3 regions of the Bradyrhizobium sp. 604_D8_N2_3 genome follow, and region 2 is predicted to be linked to each of the others. Evidence: predicted binding sites of a transcription regulator. Region 2 holds the regulator's gene; each other region holds the start of a gene.
The links. Region 2 encodes HrcA, which represses chaperone genes, less so after heat shock. Its sites were predicted from a motif close to GTTAGCACTCNCNNNNNGNGAGTGCTAAC; they were not measured.
Positions count from the first base shown of each region.

Region 1 (7,483 bases), 8.2 Mb from region 2:
GCGTCGAGGCCCCGTTCGGAGGGCCGACCTCGTCGGGCATGCTGACGCTGCACTGTCCGCCGGGTCAGCTCTATGCGCTGGCGAGCTTCCTGCGCGAGCATGGCGCCGAGACCGTCTCGGTGGTTTCGCTCGACTATGTGTTCGACCGGGAGAACCCGCTGTTCGCCAAGCTCGAGGCATTCCTGCGGCAGTGAGCCTCAGGTCCGTTCAGCGTAGCGACAGCAAACGGCAGCTACCATATGCTGTTGAGAACCATGGACGCCTCTGGAACCTTGATCAATGACGCTGGGCTCTGACGTTTCCGGCATGACGACCACCGCGGCCAGTGCCGCCGCGAAGGGGTTGTCGATTGTCGTCCCCGTCTACAACGAGGCGGCGGGCCTCGCCGCCCTGCACCAGCGCATCTGCGATCTCGCCAAGACCTTGCAGCAGCGCTATCGCTTGCGTTGCGAAGTCGTCTATGTCGACGACGGCAGCGCGGACGCGACGCTCTCGATCGCCCGGTCGCTGCCGGCCGACGCGGTCGACGTTCAGGTGGTGTCGCTGTCGCGCAATTTCGGCAAGGAAGCCGCGCTGATGGCCGGCCTCGACCATGCCCGGCTCGGCGCCGTGATGTTCATGGACGGCGACGGCCAGCATCCGCCGGCCCTGGTCGAGCAGCTGGTGCGGCACTGGATCGAGGACGGCTATGACGTCGTCTATACCGCCAAGGCGCATCGCGACAACGAGCCCTTCCTGCGCCGCGTCGCCGTGCGCGGGTTCTATTCGCTGATCAATTGGGGCGCGCGCCAAAAGATTCCTGAAGACGCCGGCGACTTCCGCCTGCTGTCGCCGCGCGCGGTCGCAGCGCTCAGGCAGCTGCCGGAGCGTAACCGCTTCTTCAAAGGCCTCGCGAGCTGGATCGGCTTCCGCCAAATCCGCGTCGATTACGAGCCCGCGCCGCGCACCCATGGTGTGACGACCTTCAGCGCCGCGCGCCTGCTCGGTCTTTCGATCGAAGGGGTGACCTCGTTCTCGGTGGCACCGCTGCGCTTCGCCAGCCTGCTCGGCGTCATCCTCGCCGGCGGCGCCTTCCTGTTCGGCCTCTCGATCCTCTGGGAAGTCTGGACCACGGGCAAGCAGGTGCCCGGCTATCCCTCGCTCGTGATCGGCCTGATGACCATCGGCGGCGTGCAGCTCATCATGATCGGCATCGTCGGCGAATATATCGGCAAGATCCTGTCCGAGCTGAAGGCGCGCCCGATCTACTTCGTCGCCGAGCACAGCGAAAAGCATTTCGAGACCGGGAAGGCCGACGACGCCTCGAAGAGGACGGCCGCCGAATGAGCGCGGCCGCGGGCCTGCGGCGGATCTGGCTCTGCGCCGACGATTACGGCATCAGCCCGGGCGTCAATCGCGCCATCCGCGACCTGATCGAACGCGGCCGTCTCAATGCCACCTCGGTGATGATGGTGGGACCGGCGATCGAGCGCGGCGAGATCGAGGCGCTCCAGACGGCGGCGAAAGCGAGCCCGCGCTGCGCGATCGGCTTGCACGTGACCTTGTCGGCGCCGTTCCGGCCGCTCACCATGCATTTCCGACCGCTGGACGGCGACATGTTCATGCCGTTCCCGAAACTGCTGCGCGCCGGCCTTGCACGCCGGCTCGACCGCGAATTCTTTCGCAATGAGGTCAGGGCGCAGCTGGCGGCGTTCGCGGAAGCGTTCGGGCGCGCGCCTGACTTCGTCGACGGCCATCAGCATGTGCAGCTCTATCCGCAGGTGCGCGACGGCTTTGTCGATGCGGTCAGCGAAGCCGCGCCGAAAGCCTGGGTCCGCCAGGGCGGGCGCGACCTGCCGCTCGTGCAGCGGCTGGCCTCACCAAAAGCCATGGTGCTCGATATCCTGAGCGCGCAATTCCGCCGCCGCGCCGCCAGCGCCGGCCTCAGCTTCAATCCCGGCTTTGCCGGCGCCTATGATTTTGCGCGCGAGGCCGATTTCGGCGCGCTGATGCGGCAGTTTCTGGAAGGCCTCCCCGATGGCGGCCTCGTGATGTGCCACCCCGGCTTCGTCGACGATGTCCTCACCGGCCTCGATCCGATGACCGACGTCCGCGAACGCGAGCATGCTTATCTTTCAGGCGATGGGTTTGCGCGCCTGCTGGCCGACAGCGGCGTCACGCTGGGGTGAAACCGGCGGAAAGCAAGCCGCTGGGCAGCTTGTCGCATACCGAAATTTAATCCGGCCGGCACTGTTGGGGCCACAATGGAACCCTACATCTGCCTCGCGCTTGGTTTGAGCGAGGGAGACTGATCATGACGCCGCAGGAACGCCAGCTCGTCGACGAGCTTTTCGACCGGCTTTCGAAACTGGAAAATGCACCGCGGGATCCCGACGCGATCGCCGCGATCTCCGACGGGCTGCGCAAGGCCCCCGGCGCGGTCTACGCACTGGTGCAGACCACGCTATTGCAGGACGAAGCGCTGAAGCGTGCTCATAACCGCATCCAGGAGCTGGAAGCGGCCCATGCGCCCGAGCAGGCGCAGTCCGGCGGCTTCCTCGATACCATGCGCGACTCGCTGTTCGGCGGAGGCCCCTCGCGCGGCTCGGTTCCGAACGTGCCGCCGCGTGACGCGCGGCCGGTCTGGAACACCGGTCAGGCGATGCCGCAGGCACAGCCCGGTTACGGCGCGCCGCCTCCTTATGGACAGGCCTACGGCCAAGGTCCAGGTCAAGCTCCGGGTCAGGGCTATGGCGCTCCGCCGATGGGCGGTGGCGGCGGCTCGTTCCTCGGCACGGCGGCGGCGGCCGCGGCCGGCGTCGTCGGCGGTTCGCTGCTGCTCTCCAGCATCCGCGGCATGATGGGCGGATCGCACCAGCAGGCCTTCGGCGACACCAACGCGCTCGGCGACCGCAGCGCTGGTGGAAGTCCCTGGGGCGGCAGCGACCAGTCCGGCGGCTCGCTCTCGCGCGATGCCGGTCTCAACGACATTGGCTCCAACCGCGACCGCGACGACGGTTCCCGCCAGGGCCTCACCGACCAGGCGTCGAACGACCGGGACAACAACAACGATCAGAACTACGACGACAACGACCACGACAACGGCAATATGGACATAGCCGACGACGACAGCGATTTCGGCGGCGGAGACGATGGCGGCAGCGACTACGCGTGAGGCTGCCCGATCAGCGCGACAAACAAAAACGGCCGCCCGGGAGGCGGCCGTTTTCATGTCGAGCGTCAGACGCTCACATCACCACGACCTTGGTGCCGACATTGACGCGGCCGTAGAGGTCGATGACGTCCTCGTTACGCATGCGGATGCAGCCTGAGGAGACGTTGGTGCCGATGGTCCAGGGCTCGTTGGAGCCGTGGATACGATAGAGCGTCGAGCCCAGATACATCGCGCGCGCGCCGAGCGGATTTTCCGGGCCGCCTTCCATGTGCCGCGGCAGGTCGGGCCGGCGCGCGATCATTTCCGCCGGCGGCGTCCAGTCCGGCCATTCGCGCTTGGCCGTGATCGACTTCACGCCGGACCAGGTGAAGCCGGGACGGCCGACGCCGATTCCGTAGCGCATCGCCCGGCCGTTGCCCTCGACCAGATAGAGGAACTTGTTCGGCGTATCGACCACGATGGTGCCGGCAGTTTCCTTGCCGCTATAGTCGACGGATTGCTTCTCGAATCTCGGATCGAACGGACGCTGGCGCGGATCGACCGCCTCCTGCTGGAGACCTGCGCCTTGCTGATATCCACCCTGCATCTGCGGCTCGCCCATCGGTGGCAGGCGGCGCTGGTCGTAATAGCCGGGCTGCTGCTGATAGACCGGCTGTTGCGGCGCGTAGGCCGGGCCGCGGCCGGGACCGTCACCGAACAGGAACTCGATGAAGCCGCCGCCCATATTCGCATTGGAGGCGACACGCACCGGCGCCGGCTGCACCTGCGGCTGGTAGAGCACCGCGGGCGGATCGTTCGGCACACTATTGTCGAAGGCGCTGGCGCTGTTCGCGCCGGCAATGAAGGTGCAAGCGCTGCCGAGCAGCGCGACAGACATTTTCTTGAACATCGACGTACTCTGTACTGTTTCGTCTAGATCCCATGCGTCGTGCAGAGCCGATGGCTGACCGGCGACCGCGACGTGGTCAATAAAGAGCAAAAGCCGTTTTGTTTGGTAAACGTATCAGCCGTTTCGATTCACCACGTCGCGAGCGAGGGTGCAATTTGGCGATCAGCGTTTATTTTCGATGAACGCCGCAGGCCCATGGTTAATCGCTTCCTTTCGCGCCGTCGCGTGCGGCCGCGCAACAGTTCCCGCTGTGAACCTCGTGTTAAATTGCTTCTGTCTACAAAGACGCGTGAGTGAGGTGGGGGGAGTTCCTGATGGCTATTCACCGCAAACGTTTTCGTGTCGAGGAGGCTATTGTCGGCGAGATGCCCAGCCCCGAAATGATTGAGGAGGCTGCGCCGATGCATAACGAGATCATGGCGGAGCTGCGTGCGATCCGCGCACAGATGGCGAAGGGCACCGTGCCCTTGTCCGGCAGCGCGGCCATGGCGGCGATCGACGCCTCCACCGCCCACGAGCTCTCTGAAGCTCGTACCATGCTCGATACCTACCGGGCGCAGATCGAGCAGTGCGAGAAGCTGAAGGTCGAGCTCGACCTCATCCACGACGCCATCGATCGCACCAAGCGCGAGATCGCGACGCTGCACGGCAAGAGCTTCGACGGCGGCGAAATGGCCAAGGTCAATGGCGAGCTCGGCGCGGTCGTCGGCGGCACCGAGCAGGCGACCCAGCAGATCCTCGAAGCCGCCGAATCGATCGACCAGGCGGCCAGCGCGATGTCCAAGGTGCAATCGGCCGATCAGCAGAAGCGGCTCGCCGACGACATCCAGGAACGCGTCATCTCGATCTTCGAAGCCTGCAACTTCCAGGACCTGACCGGCCAGCGCATCAGCAAGGTCATGACCACGATGAAGTTCATCGAGCAGCACATCAATGCGATGATGGAGATCTGGGGCGGCGTCGACGCGATCAAGGCCCATGTGCCCGCGCCGGCCGACACCCGCAGCGAGGACGAAAAGCTCCTCAACGGCCCCAAGCTCGCCGGCGACGTCGGCCACGCCTCGCAGGACGACATCGACGCGCTGTTCGACTGATCGGGCGCGGCATTACGGAAAAACAAAACGCCGGCGAGAGCCGGCGTTTTTTGTTTTTGGAGCATCCCCTCCACTGTCATCGCCCGGCTTGATGTTCAGCCCGGGACATGACCGGGCGATCCAGTATTCCAGAAACTGCGAGGCTAGAACCGAAAAGCCGCGGCGTACTGGATGCCCCGCCTTCGCGGGGCATGACGAAGTAGAGAGACTACGCCCTTGGCGCGCAGCGGACGTAGACCATGTTGCCGTAGCGGGTGGCGGCGTCCTTGTCGATGAAGCGGGTGATCAGGACGCGGCCGTCGAAGGAGACGATCTCGCGGTCCTGCTCGCCGGGGGTGGGCCCCGCCGGGCCGATGTAGTTCTTGCCGCTGGGCGAGCCCTTCAGCCGCAGCTCCTGCGGCGTCGCCTGGTCGGCGAGATGCATGATCACGCCGCCGGAGGAACCGGCGGTGATCACGTAGGGATTCTTGCACTGCGCCCGGGCCGCGGCCTCGGTGCGGGCACGGTCGGCCGGGTTCTGGAACGAGGCGAGACCCCAGCGGCCGACGATCTCGTCGGCGCGGATGCTCGCCGGCATTTCCGGGCCGGTGCCGGGCTCGGCCTCGGGCGGCGGCGAAGACGACGAGAACGACGGCAGGCTCATACCGCCGCCACAGGCGCCAAGCAGCAGCGCCAGGCAGGAGGCGGCCGCCAGATTGGCAACCGTGCGTGCGTGAGCTGACCTGATCATGACATTCCCCCGAGCAAACCGTCCCCCAAATGAGACCCCGACCGCATCCCTCCTGCAGCCAAGCGCAAAACCGCTGTCGGAGCAATGACGTCCTTTATACGCCAGCGCGACCAATATGTTTCTATAGACACGATCCTATATCCGCCTCACCAATCGCTTAACCACCCTTGCTTGACAGGATCGCGGCCAAGCCATATTTCCGGGCGCACTATTAGCACTCGGAAAGCCCGATTGCTAAGCGCGCCGTTCGATCCTCGGCAAGAGGGTGGACGGACGCCGCCCCTACCCACTTCCATTCCTTCCGAAGCGAGCCTCCAAAGGGAAACGTCATGGCTAAATCCAAATTTCGTCCGCTGCATGACCGTGTCGTGGTCAAACGTATCGACGCCGAGGAAAAGACCAAGGGCGGCATCATCATTCCGGACACCGCCAAGGAAAAGCCGTCCCAGGGCGAGGTCGTCGCCGTCGGCCCCGGCGGCCGCGACGAGGCCGGCAAGCTGATCCCGATCGACCTCAAGGTCGGCGACCGCGTGCTGTTCGGCAAGTGGTCGGGCACCGAGGTCAAGATCGACAACGAAGAGCTCCTGATCATGAAGGAGTCGGACATCATGGGCGTCATGGCCTAAAGCCGCCAGCCTGAACAGCCGCTGAATGTCATGCCCGGATCGCGCGATCCGGGCATTCGGTCATTCCGCAAGCGGCAGACACATCACGAAACACGAGGGATTGAAGAAATGGCTGCCAAAGACGTCAAGTTTTCCGGAGACGCGCGCGAACGCATGCTGCGCGGCGTCGACATTCTCGCCAACGCCGTCAAGGTGACGCTCGGTCCGAAGGGCCGCAACGTCGTCATCGAGAAGAGCTTCGGCGCACCCCGCATCACCAAGGACGGCGTCACCGTCGCCAAGGAGATCGAGCTCGAGGACAAGTTCGAGAACATGGGCGCGCAGATGCTGCGCGAAGTCGCCTCCAAAACCAACGACACCGCGGGTGACGGCACCACCACCGCGACCGTGCTGGCCCAGGCCATCGTGCGCGAAGGCGCCAAGGCTGTTGCCGCCGGCATGAACCCGATGGACCTCAAGCGCGGCATCGACACCGCGGTTACGGCTGTCATCAAGGACATCGAGAAGCGCGCCAAGCCGGTCGCCGCCTCCTCCGAGGTCGCCCAGGTCGGCACTATCTCGGCCAACGGCGATGCCGCCATCGGCAAGATGATCGCCCAGGCGATGCAGAAGGTCGGCAACGAGGGCGTCATCACCGTCGAGGAGAACAAGTCGCTCGACACCGAGGTCGACATCGTCGAGGGCATGAAGTTCGACCGCGGCTATCTGTCGCCCTACTTCGTCACCAACCCCGAGAAGATGACCGCCGAGTTCGAGGACGCCTACATCCTCCTGCACGAGAAGAAGCTGTCCGGCCTGCAGGCCATGCTGCCGGTGCTGGAAGCCGTGGTGCAGTCGGGCAAGCCGCTCGTCATCATCGCCGAGGACGTCGAGGGCGAGGCGCTGGCCACCCTGGTCGTCAACCGCCTCCGTGGCGGCCTCAAGGTCGCCGCCGTCAAGGCGCCGGGCTTCGGCGACCGCCGCAAGGCCATGCTCGAGGACCTCGCGATC
Region 1 is NZ_JBPWPM010000001.1:8,377,952-8,385,434, forward strand. Features, by position in the region: gene hisG (ATP phosphoribosyltransferase) at 1-194, shown strand, start outside; gene AB7245_RS40295 (glycosyltransferase family 2 protein) at 280-1,326, shown strand; gene AB7245_RS40300 (ChbG/HpnK family deacetylase) at 1,323-2,168, shown strand; gene AB7245_RS40305 (DUF2076 domain-containing protein) at 2,294-3,154, shown strand; gene AB7245_RS40310 (L,D-transpeptidase) at 3,228-4,043, opposite strand; gene AB7245_RS40315 (protein phosphatase CheZ) at 4,358-5,137, shown strand; gene AB7245_RS40320 (hypothetical protein) at 5,346-5,867, opposite strand; gene AB7245_RS40325 (co-chaperone GroES) at 6,197-6,493, shown strand; gene groL (chaperonin GroEL) at 6,602-7,483, shown strand, end outside.
Region 1: a site for HrcA is predicted at 6,078-6,106, ahead of AB7245_RS40325 (co-chaperone GroES). Genes of this name have one in related genera too.

Region 2 (7,483 bases):
CTATTTCACCATGGAAAGCGGCAAGGCCGGCGAGACGCCGGTGAAGCGCTACTCGATGATCGTGCCGGGCGCCGGTTTCTCCGGCTATGTCGCGGTGCAGATCCCGGAGAACGCAACCAAGATCTACACCGACGAGGCGGTGCGGCAGATGTTTGCGAGCGCCGTCACCCGCAAGCAGGTCTCGGCCGAAGAGCAGATCGGGCTGATGCCGTTCAAGATCACCGATCTCGCCGATTTCAAGGACATCCGCACCCTGGCGCCGGGCTCCAGCATCATCCTGGCCGACGGCAATGAGAGTTCGGGCTATGAATCCAAGCCGTTCATGATCCTCGGCCTGATCGGCGCCACCCCGCAGCAGGCCGACGACCGCGCCCGCTTTGCCCAGGAGGCCGCGCTCCAGATCCCCGGCGTGCGCGAATCCCGCGTCACCATGTCGGAGCCGATCCGCATCAACGGCCAGCAGGGTTTCGAGACCCGGATCGACGGCGTCAGCGGCAAGGACAAGACGCCCGTGACCGTGGTGCAGTGGATCCGCTTCTCGAGCGGCGGCGCCTCGCTGCGCATCATCGCCAGCGCCCCGCGCGACCAGTGGTCGGCCGCCTTCACCCGCTTCCGCGCTGTGCGCGACGGCATCCAGCCCAAGGGTTAGTCTCAAGGGTTAGTCTCAAGGGTTAGTCTCAAGGGTTAGTCCAAGGGTTAGCCCAAGCGCTGGACAGAGCCGGCTGCATTTTCGGGCTTCTGTTCGTATACGAACGGAACTAGGCTTCCTTCCATTGGATCATCCTGGAGGGAGGCGAACGATGCTTGATCGACGACAAATCCTCGCGGCGCTTGGGACAAGCGCTCTCGTAGCCCTTGCTCCAACCGCGCTCCTTGCGGCCGCATCGATCAAGCCGGACGATGCCTCCGCGCTGCTCGTGATCGACGTGCAAAACTGCTTCCTGCCCGGCGGCAGCCTCGCCGTGAAGGAAGGCGAGCAGGTCGTTCCCGTCATCAACAAGATGGCGAAAGCCTTTGCGAACGTGGTGATGACCCAGGACTGGCACACGCCAGGCCACATTTCATTTGCGTCGGTGCACTCCGGCAAGAAGCCGTTCGAGACCGTCGATCTCCCCTACGGCAAGCAGGTGCTGTGGCCCGACCATTGCGTGCAGGGCACCGACGGCGCCGCGCTGTCGAAGGATCTTGCGATTCCGCATGCCGAGCTCATCATCCGCAAGGGTTTTCACAAGGACGTCGACAGCTATTCGGCCTTCCTCGAAGCCGACGGCAAGACCTCGACGGGCCTCGCCGGTTACCTGAAGGGCCGCAAGATCAAGCGCGTCTTCGTCGCCGGCCTCGCGACAGACTTCTGCGTCGCCTGGACCGCACTCGATGCGCGCAAGGCGGGCTTCGAGGTCTATGTGGTGGAGGACGCCTGCCGCGGCATCGACACGCAGGGTTCGCTCGCAAAAGCCTGGGCCGACATGGCCAAGGCCGGCGTGAAGCGGATTCAGTCCGCGGATATCGCGGTGAGCGCGTAAGCGGCGCGAAAAGCTGCCAAACCCTCATCCTGAGGAGCGTGCTCCTTAGCACGCGTCTCGAAGGATGAAGGCCGAGCTGCAACAGCCGGGCCTGCATGGTTCGAGACGGCGCTGACGCGCCTCCTCACCATGAGGATCAACCAGTGCGCCGCTCAGTTCACTTCGTTGCTGTTCGCAGCCGGTGCAGCCTTCGTGCCGCCCTTGGCGACACCGACCAGCGCCGGGCGCAGCACGCGCTCGCCGATGGTGTAGCCGGCCTGCATGACCTGCACGACGGTGCCCGCAGGCACCGACGCATCCGGCACCTCGTACATCGCCTGCTGGAAGTTCGGGTCGAACTTCTGGCCCTGCGGATCGAACTTCTTGACGCCGTGCTTTTCCAGCGCATTGAGCAGCGAGCGCTCGGTGAGCTCGACGCCCTCGATCAGCGAGGTCAGGCCGGGATCGGCCGCGGCACGGGCCTCGGCCGGAACGGCATCGAGCGCACGCTGGAGATTGTCGGCGATGTCGAGCACGTCGCGGGCAAAGCCGGTGATGCCGTAGAGGCGGGCGTCGGCGACCTCCTTGGTGGTGCGCTTGCGCAGATTTTCCATCTCGGCCAGCGTCCGCAGCATGCGGTCACGCGCCTCGGCGGCTTCCTTCTGCAACAGCTCGACCGAGCCGGGCTCCGGATCGTCGGGCATGATGTAGGGTTTTGACACCACGGGCTCGTCGGTCGGTGGGGTAGTGTCGTCGGGCTGCCGGTCTCGATCGGTCATCGGCTCTCTTCTCGAACTCGTCTCAAGGGATTGTTGGCCCGGATATCGTGCCTAAGCTCACGAAAATCAAGCGCCCGTGATCGGAGGAAACGCCGGTCAGCCCCCCAGGAGGCGGCTGACGATGCGCGCGGCGTAGTCCACGGTCGGGATTACGCGGGCATAATTCAGCCGCGTCGGCCCGATCACGCCCAAAACGCCGACGATGTGGCCGGCGGCATCCCGATAGGGTGAGATGATGGTGGAGGAGCCTGACAAGGAAAACAGTTTGTTCTCCGAGCCGATGAAGATCCGCACGCCCTCGGCGGTCTCGGCGCGTCCCAGAAGGTCGATCACGCCGCGCTTGGTCTCGAGATCGTCGAACAGCAGGCGAACGCGCTCCAGATCCTCCAGCGCGTGCAGATCCTCGAGCAGGTTGGCGTGGCCGCGAACGATCAGCTGGCGGTCCTCGTTCTCGCCGCCGGACCAGCTCGCAATACCGGCCGAAATCACCTTCTGCGTCAGTTGGTCGAGTTCGGCGCGGGCTTCGCCGAGCGCGGTTTCGAGCTCGAGCCGCGCCTCGGCCAGCGTGCGGCCGCGAATCCGCGCATTGAGGAAATTACCGGCTTCCGTGAGCGCCGAGGAGGGAACTCCCGGCGGCAGCGACAACACGCGGTTTTCGACCTGACCGTCCTCGCCGACCAGGATCACCAGCGCCTTTTCGGGTTCCAGCCGGACGAATTCGATGTGTTTCAGCCGCGCATTGGATTTCGGGGTCAACACGACCGCTGCGGCGCGGGTGAGACCGGACAGCCGCGTCAGCGCCTCCGACAGCGCCGCCTCGACCGATTGGGCGTGACCCACCGACGTCAACTGGCTCTGGATCGACTGCCGCTCGGCGTCATTGAGGTCGCCGACCTGCATCAGGGCGTCGACGAAGAAGCGTAAGCCCAGTTCCGTCGGCAATCGGCCGGCGGAGGTGTGGGGCGCATAGATCAGGCCGAGCTGTTCCAGGTCGGCCATGACGTTGCGGACCGAGGCCGGCGACAGCGGCATCGCGATCAGCCGCGAAATATTGCGCGACCCGACCGGCTCGCCGGTCGCGAGATAGCTTTCGACAATTTGACGAAAGATGTCGCGGGAACGCTCGTTGAGCTGGGCGAGGCCTGCGCGCGGCGCGATCAGATGGATCGGATCGTGATGGGCCACGGACGGTAACTCCTCTCAGACGCTTATAATTTGTCCATCCCGGAGGGTTCTGACAAGCGTGGCGTTTGCGGGGTGGAAAACTGGGGGTGAAAAAGCCTTGCCGCCCACCCTCACCCCACCTACAAGCACCGCGAATAGCCCTTTTCCGAGAGTTTTGGAGGATTTCCCATGCGGCCAAGCCGCCGTGCGCCCGACGAATTGCGCCCCGTGACGCTGGAGCGCGGCGTGGTCAAATATGCGGAAGGCTCCTGCCTGGTGAAATTCGGCGACACCCATGTGCTGGTCACCGCCACGCTGGAAGACCGCCTGCCGCCGTGGCTGAAGGGCCAAGGCCGCGGCTGGGTCACCGCCGAATACGGCATGCTACCACGCGCGACCTCCGAACGCACCCGCCGCGAGGCCTCCGCGGGTAAACAAAGCGGCCGTACCGTCGAGATTCAGCGCCTGATCGGCCGCTCGCTTCGTACCATCGTCGATCTCGAAGCGCTCGGTGAGCGCCAGATCACGGTCGATTGCGACGTGCTCCAGGCCGACGGCGGCACGCGCACGGCCTCGATCACCGGTGCCTGGGTCGCGCTCGCCGATTGCATCAACTGGATGAAGGCGCGCAACATGATCAAGGCCAAGGTGCTGCGCGACAACGTCGCCGCGATCTCCTGCGGCATCTACAACGGCACGCCCGTGCTCGACCTCGACTATGCCGAGGATTCGGAAGCCCAGACCGACGCCAATTTCGTCCTGACCGGCGATGGCCGCATCATCGAGGTGCAGGGCACCGCGGAACGCGAACCGTTCACACAAGACGAATTCCTCGCGCTGATGGCGCTGGCCCAGAAGGGCATTGCCCGTCTCGTGGACTTGCAGAAACTGGCCGTCGCGTAGTCAATAGGCCCATGCACCGCCGAATCACCGAAAAGCTCGTCATCGCGACCCACAATCCCGGCAAGCTCGCCGAGATGAAGGAGCTGCTCGCGCCTCACGGCATCGAGGCGGTGTCGGCCGGTGAGCTCGGCCTGCCCGAGCCCGACGAGACCGGCAACGATTTCCGCAGCAATGCCGCGATCAAGGCGATCGCGGCGGCGCAGGCGACCAAGCTTCCCTCCTTCGCCGACGATTCCGGCATAGTGGTCGACGCGCTCGATGGCGCGCCCGGCATCTACAGCGCGCGCTGGGCCGGTCCAGCAAAGGATTTTACCGCCGCGATGGCGCAGATCGAGCGCCTGTTGCAGGAGCGCGGCGCCACCACGCCCGACAAGCGCACCGCGCATTTCGTATCCGCGCTCTGCGTCGCCTGGCCCGACGATCATCTCGAAGAGGTCGAGGCGCGCGTCGACGGCACCTTGGCCTGGCCGCCGCGCGGCACCGCCGGCTTCGGCTATGATCCGATGTTCCTGCCCAATGGCCACGATCGCACGTTCGGCGAGATGACCAGTATCGAGAAGCACGGCCTGCCGCCGCTTGGCCTCGGCCTGTCGCATCGCGCCCGCGCCTTCGTGAAACTGGCGGAGATCTGCCTTGAGCCGCGCTAAGCAAGCTTTCGGCGTCTATGTACACTGGCCGTTCTGCCTGTCGAAGTGCCCCTATTGCGACTTCAACAGCCACGTCCGCCACGCCGCGATCGACGAGACGCGCTTCGCTTCAGCTTTCGCGCGCGAAATCGAAACGACCGCACAGCGTGCGCCCGGGCGTGAAGTCACCTCGATCTTCCTCGGCGGCGGCACGCCTTCACTGATGCAGCCCGCGACCGTCGGCGCGGTGCTCGATGCCATCGGCAAGCACTGGCACGTCGCCAGCGATGTCGAGGTCACGCTCGAGGCAAACCCGACCAGCGTCGAAGCCACGCGTTTTGCCGGCTATCGCGCCGCCGGCGTCAACCGCGTCTCGCTCGGCGTGCAGGCACTCGACGATGCCTCGCTGAAAGCGCTGGGCCGGATGCACAGCGCCCGCGAAGCGCTCGACGCTGTCGCCATCGCGCGCCGCTCGTTCGACCGCTACTCCTTCGACCTGATCTACGCACGCCCCGACCAGACACCGGCGATGTGGGCCGACGAGCTGCGTCTCGCGATCGATGAAGCCGCGGAGCATCTGTCGCTCTATCAATTGACGATCGAGGAAGGCACGCCGTTCTTCGGCCTGCACCAGGCCGGCAAATTGAAGACGCCGGACGAAGCCGTCGCGCGCGCGCTCTATGACGTCACGCAGGAGACCTGCGACAAGCTCGGCCTGCCCGCTTACGAGATTTCAAATCACGCGCGGCGCGGCGCCGAGTGCCGGCACAATCTGGTGTATTGGCGCGGCGATGAATATGCCGGCATCGGCCCCGGTGCCCATGGCCGCCTCGACATCGACGGGATCAGGCACGCCACCGCCACCGAGAAGCGCCCCGAAGCCTGGCTGATGCGGGTCGAAACCAACGGCCACGGCAACGTCACCGACGATCTCCTCAACAGCGAGGAGCGCGCCGACGAATTTCTGCTGATGGGGCTCCGCCTCGCCGAGGGCATCGACCCCGAGCGCTACAGCGCGCTGTCGGGCCGCCCGCTTGATCCCAAGCGCATCGCGCTGTTGCGCGAGGAGGGCGCGATCATCGTGGATGCGACGGGGCGCTTGCGGGTCACGAGCAGCGGATTTCCGGTGCTTGATGCAGTGGTCGCGGATCTGGCGGCATAGCGAGCTGCCGTAGCCCGGATGGAGCGCAGCGTAATCCGGGACGCTTTCGCCACTCGGATAGAACCCGGATTGCGCTGCGCTCCATCCGGACTACGAAGCCATCAAGCCCCAAAACTCTTCGGCGAGCCCGCGACCGCCACGCCACCACCTGTCGTCACCTTCATCACCGCTAACCCACGCTCATTCGTGCCATCGGCGCGGAAGCGGAACAGGCCGTCGATGCCGGCGAAGCCGGAAGGGTTGGTGAGCACATCCGGCGAGAAGCGCGTCGGGCCCTGCGTGCGCGCGAGCGCGGCGACGAGGGCGACCGCGTCATAGGCGAGCGTCGCGGTGCGGATCGGCTCGGCACCGTATTTGGTGCGATAGCGGCCGGAGAAGGCGCGGAAGCCGGCCGGGTCCGGCGCGGCGTAGAGACCGCCTTGCAAGTTTGCATTGGCATAGACGCGCGGATTGTCCCACAGGCCGGTGCCGAGCAGCTGGATGTTGCGCAAATTCGCGCCTGCGGCCGTCATCGCATCGGCCACCGCGACGACGGCATCGCCGTCATCGGCGATGAACAGCGCATCCGCGCTGCCGAGCTGCTGCGCCACGGTGCGTGCCGGCGTCGCGCGATCGGCGCCGTATTTCTCGAAGGCGACAATGCGGCCGCCGCGCCGCGGCACCGCCGCCTTCACCGCGGCCTCGACGACATTGCCATAGGCATTGTCGGGCACGAGCACGGCGACGGAACGTTTTCCGATGCTGGCGGAATATTCGACTATGCGGTTGACGTCGGACTCCGGCAGGAAGCTCAGCAGAAAGACGCCGCGGCCGGCGATGCTGGAATCGGTCGAGAACGCGATCACCGAGATGCCGCGCGTACGCGCGACCTGCGCCACCGCCGGCACCGACTGCGCGAACAGCGGGCCCAGGATGATCTCGGCGCCCTCGTCGACCGCCTGCTGCGCGCCCGCCTGGGCGCCTTGCGGGCTGCCGTTGTCGTCCTTGATCAGGAGCTGGATGTTGGGATTCTGGAACTCGGCCAGCGCCATCTCGGCGGCGTTGCGCATCGACTGCGCGGCAAGGCCGGCATTGCCGGCGGCCGAGAGCGGCAGGATCACGGCAACCTTCACCCCGCCGCTGCCGGCGGTGGTGGCCTGTTGCGGCGGTCCGGCCGGCTGAGCCGGGGCCGGGGAGGAGCTGCTGAACGGGTTGGAGAACTGGCTGAGACTCTGCTGCACGCCGGCGCAGGCCGACAGCAAGGGGGCGCCGAGTAACAGGCCGAGTGCGCTCCGCCGGGTCGCCCCCGATAATCGGGAGCCCTGAACGGGAGATTTAGGATCGCGCGGGCCCAGCATCACAACTTCT
Region 2 is NZ_JBPWPM010000001.1:218,442-225,924, forward strand. Features, by position in the region: gene AB7245_RS00970 (hypothetical protein) at 1-649, shown strand, start outside; gene pncA (bifunctional nicotinamidase/pyrazinamidase) at 801-1,523, shown strand; gene grpE (nucleotide exchange factor GrpE) at 1,676-2,281, opposite strand; gene hrcA (heat-inducible transcriptional repressor HrcA) at 2,378-3,466, opposite strand; gene rph (ribonuclease PH) at 3,635-4,348, shown strand; gene rdgB (RdgB/HAM1 family non-canonical purine NTP pyrophosphatase) at 4,360-4,995, shown strand; gene hemW (radical SAM family heme chaperone HemW) at 4,982-6,136, shown strand; gene AB7245_RS01005 (penicillin-binding protein activator) at 6,238-7,473, opposite strand.

Region 3 (7,483 bases), 5.7 Mb from region 2:
TGCTGGTCATGAGCGTGCTGACGACGCTCTTGTTCTACTGGCGCGTGCTGCCGCCGGTCGTGCGCGGCATGGCCTGGCTGCTGGAGCGGACGCTGGGCGTCGGCGGCGCGGTCGGGCTCTCGACCGCGGCCAACATCTTCCTCGGCATGGTCGAGGCGCCGCTGTTCGTGCGGCCCTATCTGGCGCAGATGACCCGCAGCGAATTGTTCCTGGTAATGACCGGCGGCATGGCCGGCATCGCCGGCACGGTGCTGGTGCTCTATGCGACGCTGCTGGCGCCGCTCATTCCCGATGCCGCCGCGCATTTCGTCATCGCCTCCGTGCTGGGCGCGCCGGCCGCGATCCTCGTCAGCCTGATCATGGTGCCGGAGACGTCAGACAAGCGCACCGGCGGCGCGCTGGAGGATCCTGAGATGGACGTCTCCGGCCCGATGGATGCGATCGTCAAGGGGACGAGCGCGGGGATCGAACTGCTGATCAACATCGTCGCCATGCTGCTGGTGCTGGTGGCACTGGTCTATCTCGTCAATGCCGTCCTCGGACTGCTGCCCAATATCGGCGGCGCCGCGATCTCGCTGCAACGCCTGCTCGGCCTCGTGATGGCGCCGGTGTGCTGGCTGATGGGATTGCCCTGGGACCAGGCGGTGACCGCCGGCAGCCTGATGGGCACCAAGACCGTGCTCAACGAGCTGATCGCCTATGTCGACTTCTCGAAACTGCCGCCCGATACGCTCGATCCGCGCTCGCGCCTGATCATGCTCTACGCAATGTGCGGCTTCGCCAATTTCGCCAGCCTCGGCATCATGATCGGCGGCTTAGGGGTGATGGCGCCGGAGCGGCGCGAGGAGATCAACGCGCTCGGGCTGAAATCGATCGTCTCGGGAACGCTGACGACGTGCCTGATGGGCGCGGTCGTGGGGGTGTTGAGTTAGGCTCTCTCCACCCGTCATTGCGAGCGAAGCGAAGCAATCCAGACCGTCTCCGCGGAAAGATTTCTGGATTGCTTCGTCGCCAGCGCAAAATTGCTTCGCAATTTTGTCGCGGGCTCCTCGCAATGACGGCGGAAAGACCGCGCCTACGCCTTCAACTCCACCGTCCTGAACTCCGCCGGCAGGATCACCTCCAGCAGCTCCACGTCATCCGAATAATCCAGGATCATGTGCTTGATCTTCGGCGGCTGGGTCCAGGCGCTGCCTTCCTTCATCAAGGTCTCGCCCTGGCCGTCCATGTAGGTCTTCACCCAGCCCTTGAGCACGTAGACCATCTGGAATTCGACGTCGTGGAAGTGCAGCTTCGACACCTCGTTCGGATCGCAGGGGCCTTGCAGGCGGATCACGTGGGCTTGCGCGAGGCCGTGGCTGGCTTCGGCGATGCCGAGGTCGCGATACTTGGCGTAGACGCGCAGGCCGTCGGCCTTGAAGTCTTCCTCGCGGTGATGGCTGATGGCGATGCGCTGCTTGGGACGAGCGGGCTTTTTCGGAGCGGCCTTCGCCGGTGTCGTGCGCGCCTTTGCCTTCACCGCCTTGCGCGCCGAGGATCGTGCCACGGCCTTGGCTCCGCTCCGCTTCTTCACCGCGGCCTGGGCTGCACTGCGCGATTTTGTTTTCTTGGCCATGGGCCGCCTCCCTGTTGTTATAGGCGGAAGCTAGCACAGAACGAGATATCGTAGGGTGGGCAAAGCGAAAGCGTGCCCACCATTGCCAGATGCAATCGTGGAGAGATGGTAGGCACGGCGCGAGCGCGCCTTTGCCCACTCTACGATGCCGGCGCGCTGTTCAATGCAGCCGGAACACGCCATCCACGGCGCGCAGCTCGGCCGGCTTGATCAGCTTGGAATGCGCGACGGTCACCGAATGGAGCGGACCGTCGAGCTTCTCCTGCCAGAACGCCAGGAAATCCTTCAGCGCCGGAAATTTCGGAAACATGTCGTAGTTCTGCCAGACGTAGGTCTGGAGAAGCGAGGGATGATCGGGCATCCGATAGAGAATTTGCGCCGTCGTCAGCCCGTAACCCAAAAGCTGTTTCCGGAAATCTTCGGAAACGCCCCCACTCCGCAAGCCCATGCCAACCTCCTTTGCAGGAGCGCATTCAAGGGGCGGCTTGGTCGGTGTGCGCCTTACGAGCCACCCGGTACTGATGCGCTCACATGAGAGAAATGTGACGCAAACTGACAATCCATCTCAAGCCTAAAAGTTTAACAAGCTGTTGAAATTCAATGCTTTAGCAGCAGAGGCGGCTCCGTGCTAATACGGTCACCGGGCGGGTTAACGATGGTAAAGAGATTCTGGCACCCGGGCCTTCAGAGTGCCGATTTTTCTGCTAGAAGCCCTTGCCCCCGCAAAATTCCTGTCCTATTTCAGCCTCGCCTGTGCTAGCACTCGCGGGCACAGACTGCTAACGCCAAAAAATTCCCATACCGTGCAACTACTTAGGAGGACTGCATGAAATTCCGTCCGCTTCACGACCGCGTCGTGGTCAAGCGTATCGACGCAGAAGAGAAGACCGCCGGCGGCATCATCATTCCCGACACTGCCAAGGAAAAGCCCTCGCAGGGCGAAGTCGTCGCCGTCGGCCCCGGTGGCCGCGACGAAGCTGGCAAGCTGATCCCGATCGACCTGAAGGTCGGCGACCGCGTGCTGTTCGGCAAGTGGTCCGGCACTGAAGTCAAGATCGACAACGTCGACCTGCTGATCATGAAGGAAAGCGACATCATGGGCGTCCTCGACGTCCCCGCTTCCAAGAAGAAGGCGGCCTAAGAGCCCCCTCTCCCCACCAGCTAAACACCTAAGGAAAAATCCAGATGTCAGCTAAAGAAGTCAAATTCGGCGTCGATGCACGCGACAAGATGCTGCGTGGCGTCGACATCCTCGCCAACGCCGTCAAGGTGACGCTCGGCCCCAAGGGCCGCAACGTCGTCCTCGACAAGTCGTTCGGCGCTCCCCGCATCACCAAGGACGGCGTCACCGTCGCCAAGGAGATCGAGCTCGACGACAAGTTCGAGAACATGGGCGCGCAGATGGTGCGCGAAGTCGCCTCCAAGTCGGCTGACGCGGCCGGCGATGGCACCACCACCGCAACCGTGCTCGCGGCTGCGATCGTTCGTGAAGGCGCAAAGTCGGTTGCCGCCGGCATGAACCCGATGGACCTGAAGCGTGGTATCGACCTGGCCGTGGAAGCCGTGGTCGCCGACCTCGTCAAGAACTCCAAGAAGGTCACCTCGAACGACGAGATCGCCCAGGTCGGCACCATCTCCGCCAACGGCGATGCCGAAATCGGCAAGTTCCTCTCCGACGCCATGAAGAAGGTCGGCAACGAGGGTGTCATCACCGTCGAGGAAGCCAAGTCGCTCGAGACCGAGCTCGACGTCGTCGAGGGCATGCAGTTCGACCGCGGCTACATCTCGCCCTACTTCGTCACCAACGCCGACAAGATGCGCGTTGAGATGGACGACGCCTACATCCTCATCAACGAGAAGAAGCTCTCCTCGCTGAACGAGCTGCTGCCGCTGCTCGAGGCCGTGGTGCAGACCGGCAAGCCGCTGGTCATCGTCGCCGAGGACGTCGAAGGCGAAGCGCTTGCGACCCTCGTCGTGAACCGTCTGCGCGGTGGTCTGAAGGTCGCGGCCGTCAAGGCTCCGGGCTTCGGCGATCGCCGTAAGGCCATGCTGCAGGACATCGCGATCCTGACCGGCGGCCAGGCGATCTCGGAAGATCTCGGCATCAAGCTCGAGAACGTCACGCTCAACATGCTCGGTCGCGCCAAGAAGGTGATGATCGACAAGGAGAACACCACGATCGTCAACGGCGCCGGCAAGAAGGCCGACATCGAGGCGCGCGTGGCCCAGATCAAGGCGCAGATCGAGGAGACCACCTCGGACTACGACCGTGAGAAGCTCCAGGAGCGTCTCGCCAAGCTCGCAGGCGGCGTCGCGGTGATCCGCGTCGGCGGCGCGACCGAGGTCGAGGTGAAGGAGCGCAAGGATCGCGTTGATGACGCGATGCATGCGACCCGCGCGGCGGTCGAGGAAGGCATCGTCCCGGGCGGCGGCGTCGCCCTGCTCCGTGCCTCCGAGCAGCTCAAGGGTCTGCGCACCAAGAACGACGACCAGAAGACCGGCGTCGAGATCGTGCGCAAGGCGCTGTCGGCTCCCGCTCGCCAGATCGCGATCAACGCCGGTGAAGACGGTTCGGTGATCGTCGGCAAGATCCTGGAGAACAAGACCTACGCTTACGGCTTCGACTCCCAGACCGGCGAGTACGTCAACCTGGTCACCAAGGGCATCATCGACCCGACCAAGGTGGTCCGTACCGCGATCCAGAACGCAGCCTCGGTTGCCGCGCTCCTGATCACCACGGAAGCCATGGTTGCCGAGCTGCCCAAGAAGGGCGGCGCCGGTCCGGCGATGCCCCCGGGCGGCGGCATGGGCGGCATGGACTTCTGATCCAGCCGTTCAGATACGATACGGAATGCGAAACCCCGGCAGCGATGCCGGGGTTTTTGTTTTGGGGCGGCGCCCCGATGCAACGCCTTGTGGCGACCTGCGAGCGCACCTACAATTCAAAGGTGTATCCTTCGGATCACTAATGCTGCAGGATCCCGTGGAGCCCTGACGAGAATTGCAATGCCGCACCGCAAGATACGTCCGCTGCTGGCAGCCCTTGTCATCATCTCCGCTGCGGGCCTTTCCGCGCCGACGCCCCTAGACGCGGCGGACAACAATGACGCGATTGGGAAGATGGAAGGGACATGGCCGGATTGGCTTCCGCGAGCCGAGCAATGCCCCGCTGACTCCATGCCGGCGAACGCGGGCGCACCTGCTTTTTCGATCGAAGGATGCTCGGCTGCGGCGGAGCAGTGCCTTGATCGCTGTCGGGCGGGCAACGCGAGCGACTGCTACGCAGCCGCACTCGTCGTCCAGCGGATGATCAAGACCGGGCCGCTCTCCGATGCGCTGTTTCTGAGGGCCTGCAAGCTCGGCGTTGCTTCAGGCTGTACGAACGTTGCCGCCAGCATGGAAGACAGCGGCGACTATGCCTGTCCCAATCGGACGTATGAACTGGCATGCGGCCGAGACGATCCCTGGGCATGCACGATGATGGGATTTCACTTGATCAAAGGTATCGGCGTCGAAAAGAACAACGACCGGGCGCGGCGTTTCTTGGCGAAATCCTGCCGCTTTGGCGACACGGACGAAGCCTGCGCAAACGCGAAGGCCTTTCTGAAAGAGATTGGCGACTGAAGGGCTCGGCCCGACGACCTTCGGGAAACGAACCTTGCGGACGAATGAATTCCGGGCTCGGCGCTACGCGCCGCCCCGGAATGACGGCGGCGCCCCTCACCACACCTTCCCCAGCCGCTCCATGTGCGGCTCGCCGTCTTCGTCGAGCGACCAGATGATCCGCGTCACCTTGCCGATGAGATTGTCCATCGGGATGAAACCCATCACTGACATCAGCCGGCTGTCGGACGAGTTGTCGCGGTTGTCGCCGAGCGCGAAGAAATGGCCGGGGGGCACTGTGAAGACGTCCGTGTTGTCGAGATAACCGTTGTCGACGCAGTCGTAGGTTATGTAGGACGCGCCGCTCGGCAGCGTCTCGCGCCAGCGCTTGACCTTCGCGCCATCATCGGTGCCGCAGGCAGAACCCGCGGGCACCTCCTTCAGAGGGACGCGCGTCACGGGGCGATCGTTCAGGATGAGTTGCCCCTTCCGCATCTGGATGCGGTCGCCTGGCAACCCGACCACGCGCTTGACATAGTCGGCCGAAGTCCCCTTCGACGAGCGGAATACGACGACGTCGCCGTGTTCCGGATCGGCGGCCCGGAAGCGGCCCGAGATCCATGACGGCGCGAACGGAAAGGAATAGCGGCCGTAGCCATAGGCATATTTTGCGGCGAAGACGTAGTCGCCGACGACCAGCGTCGGGGTCATCGAGCCGGAAGGAATGTTGAACGGCTGATACAGGAAGAAGCGAAACAGGAACGGCGGCGACCACAGCACCGGGATCAACAGGATCAGGACGACGATCGCTTTCCATTCCCGCGGCCGGGCCGTAGGGCCGATCGTTTGCTGAAGAGTGGTCATTCGCTTGCCATGATCGAGATTGTGGTCGTCACCGTGAGATTACGCAACCTTCGCGCGCGTGCAATACCCACTCATGGTTTGGTCGCACAGGCGCGCGCACGCGTTCATCGCAAGCGTCGACAATGAACATGTGAAGGGCCGCCCGTGGGCGGCCCTTCTGCTTCATGCGCTCTCGGGCGCCTTCAGGCGCACGAGCCGGGTCAGGAGGGCATCGAGGCCCTCGCCGTTGCCGGCGTGGAGGTCGATGCGGCCGACCTTCTCGACCAGCCGCTCCAGCGACTCCAGCTCCTTGAGCCGCAGCAGCAGGGGGTTCTCCTCCATCAGGCGGGCGGTGTTCAGGAGCGAACGCGTCGCCGCGGTCTCCTCCTGCCGGCGGATCAGGTTCGCCTTCGCGACCCGCTCCGCCTCCACCACCTTGTTCACCAGCTCCCGGATCTCGCCGGGCAGGATCACGTCCTTGACGCCGAGCTCGGTTACCTCCACGCCGGACTCTGCGACGCGTGCCCGCACATAGTCGCGCAGCTCTGCATCCAGCGCCGCCTTCGCAGACAGCACCTCGTCCAGCGTCCGGCCCGCCACCGCCTCGCGGATCGCGAACTGCACCAGCCGGTACAGCCACGCATCCACGTCGGGCACGGTCGCAACCGTGCGCTCGGGATCGACGATCCTGCGGAACGCCGTCAGCGTCACCCGCAGCGCGATGCGATCCTTGGTCAGCATCTCCTGCGCAGTGATCTCGACCGCCTGGGGCCGCAGGTCGAGGCGCTTCACCTCGATCTTGCGGCCGACGGTCCAGAAGGCGTGCCGGCCGGGCGCAAGCCGCTCCACGAGCCGGCCCTCGACATAGAGCAGGCCCGCCTCGTGGTTCTCGACCACCGCTTCCATCACGACGGTCGAGCGGTTGCGCTCGATCATGGTCAGGTGCCGCGCGCCAACCCGGGGATCGGCGGACACATCGATGCGCTCGACATCGATGCGGGTCGCGACCTTCCAGTAGACGCGCACCTGCCAGGGCGTCATCAGATGCACGGGCCGGCCGTCGAGGCTGACGATGGCGATCTCGTCCGCCTTGGTCTCGATCGCCTCGAACAGCTCAGCGGCCAGATCAGGCCGCGCGGCCTTCAGCACCGCGTAGCGATCCGCGGGGAATTCGCTGCGCACCACGTCGAGCACCTCGGCCTTCAGCTCGTGCAGGGGATCGAACAGCCGGTGCTTGCCGGGCGCGAGCACGCGCACGAGCTGTCCGTTGCGCGTGAGCAACGCACACTCGCCATCCTTCACCGTCACGTTCAGCATCAGCAAATGCCAGGTCATGGCACGCCTCCATCATGTTGCCTCCGGCCGCACGCGGCCGGATAGCAGGTTTCGTTTGCAAAGGACGTGAGGACGCGGACGACGCTT
Region 3 is NZ_JBPWPM010000001.1:5,930,860-5,938,342, forward strand. Features, by position in the region: gene AB7245_RS28485 (NupC/NupG family nucleoside CNT transporter) at 1-932, shown strand, start outside; gene AB7245_RS28490 (cupin domain-containing protein) at 1,076-1,615, opposite strand; gene AB7245_RS28495 (usg protein) at 1,776-2,063, opposite strand; gene AB7245_RS28500 (co-chaperone GroES) at 2,442-2,756, shown strand; gene groL (chaperonin GroEL) at 2,801-4,441, shown strand; gene AB7245_RS28510 (hypothetical protein) at 4,622-5,239, shown strand; gene lepB (signal peptidase I) at 5,336-6,082, opposite strand; gene AB7245_RS28520 (SPFH domain-containing protein) at 6,245-7,396, opposite strand.
Region 3: a site for HrcA is predicted at 2,371-2,399, ahead of AB7245_RS28500 (co-chaperone GroES). Genes of this name have one in related genera too.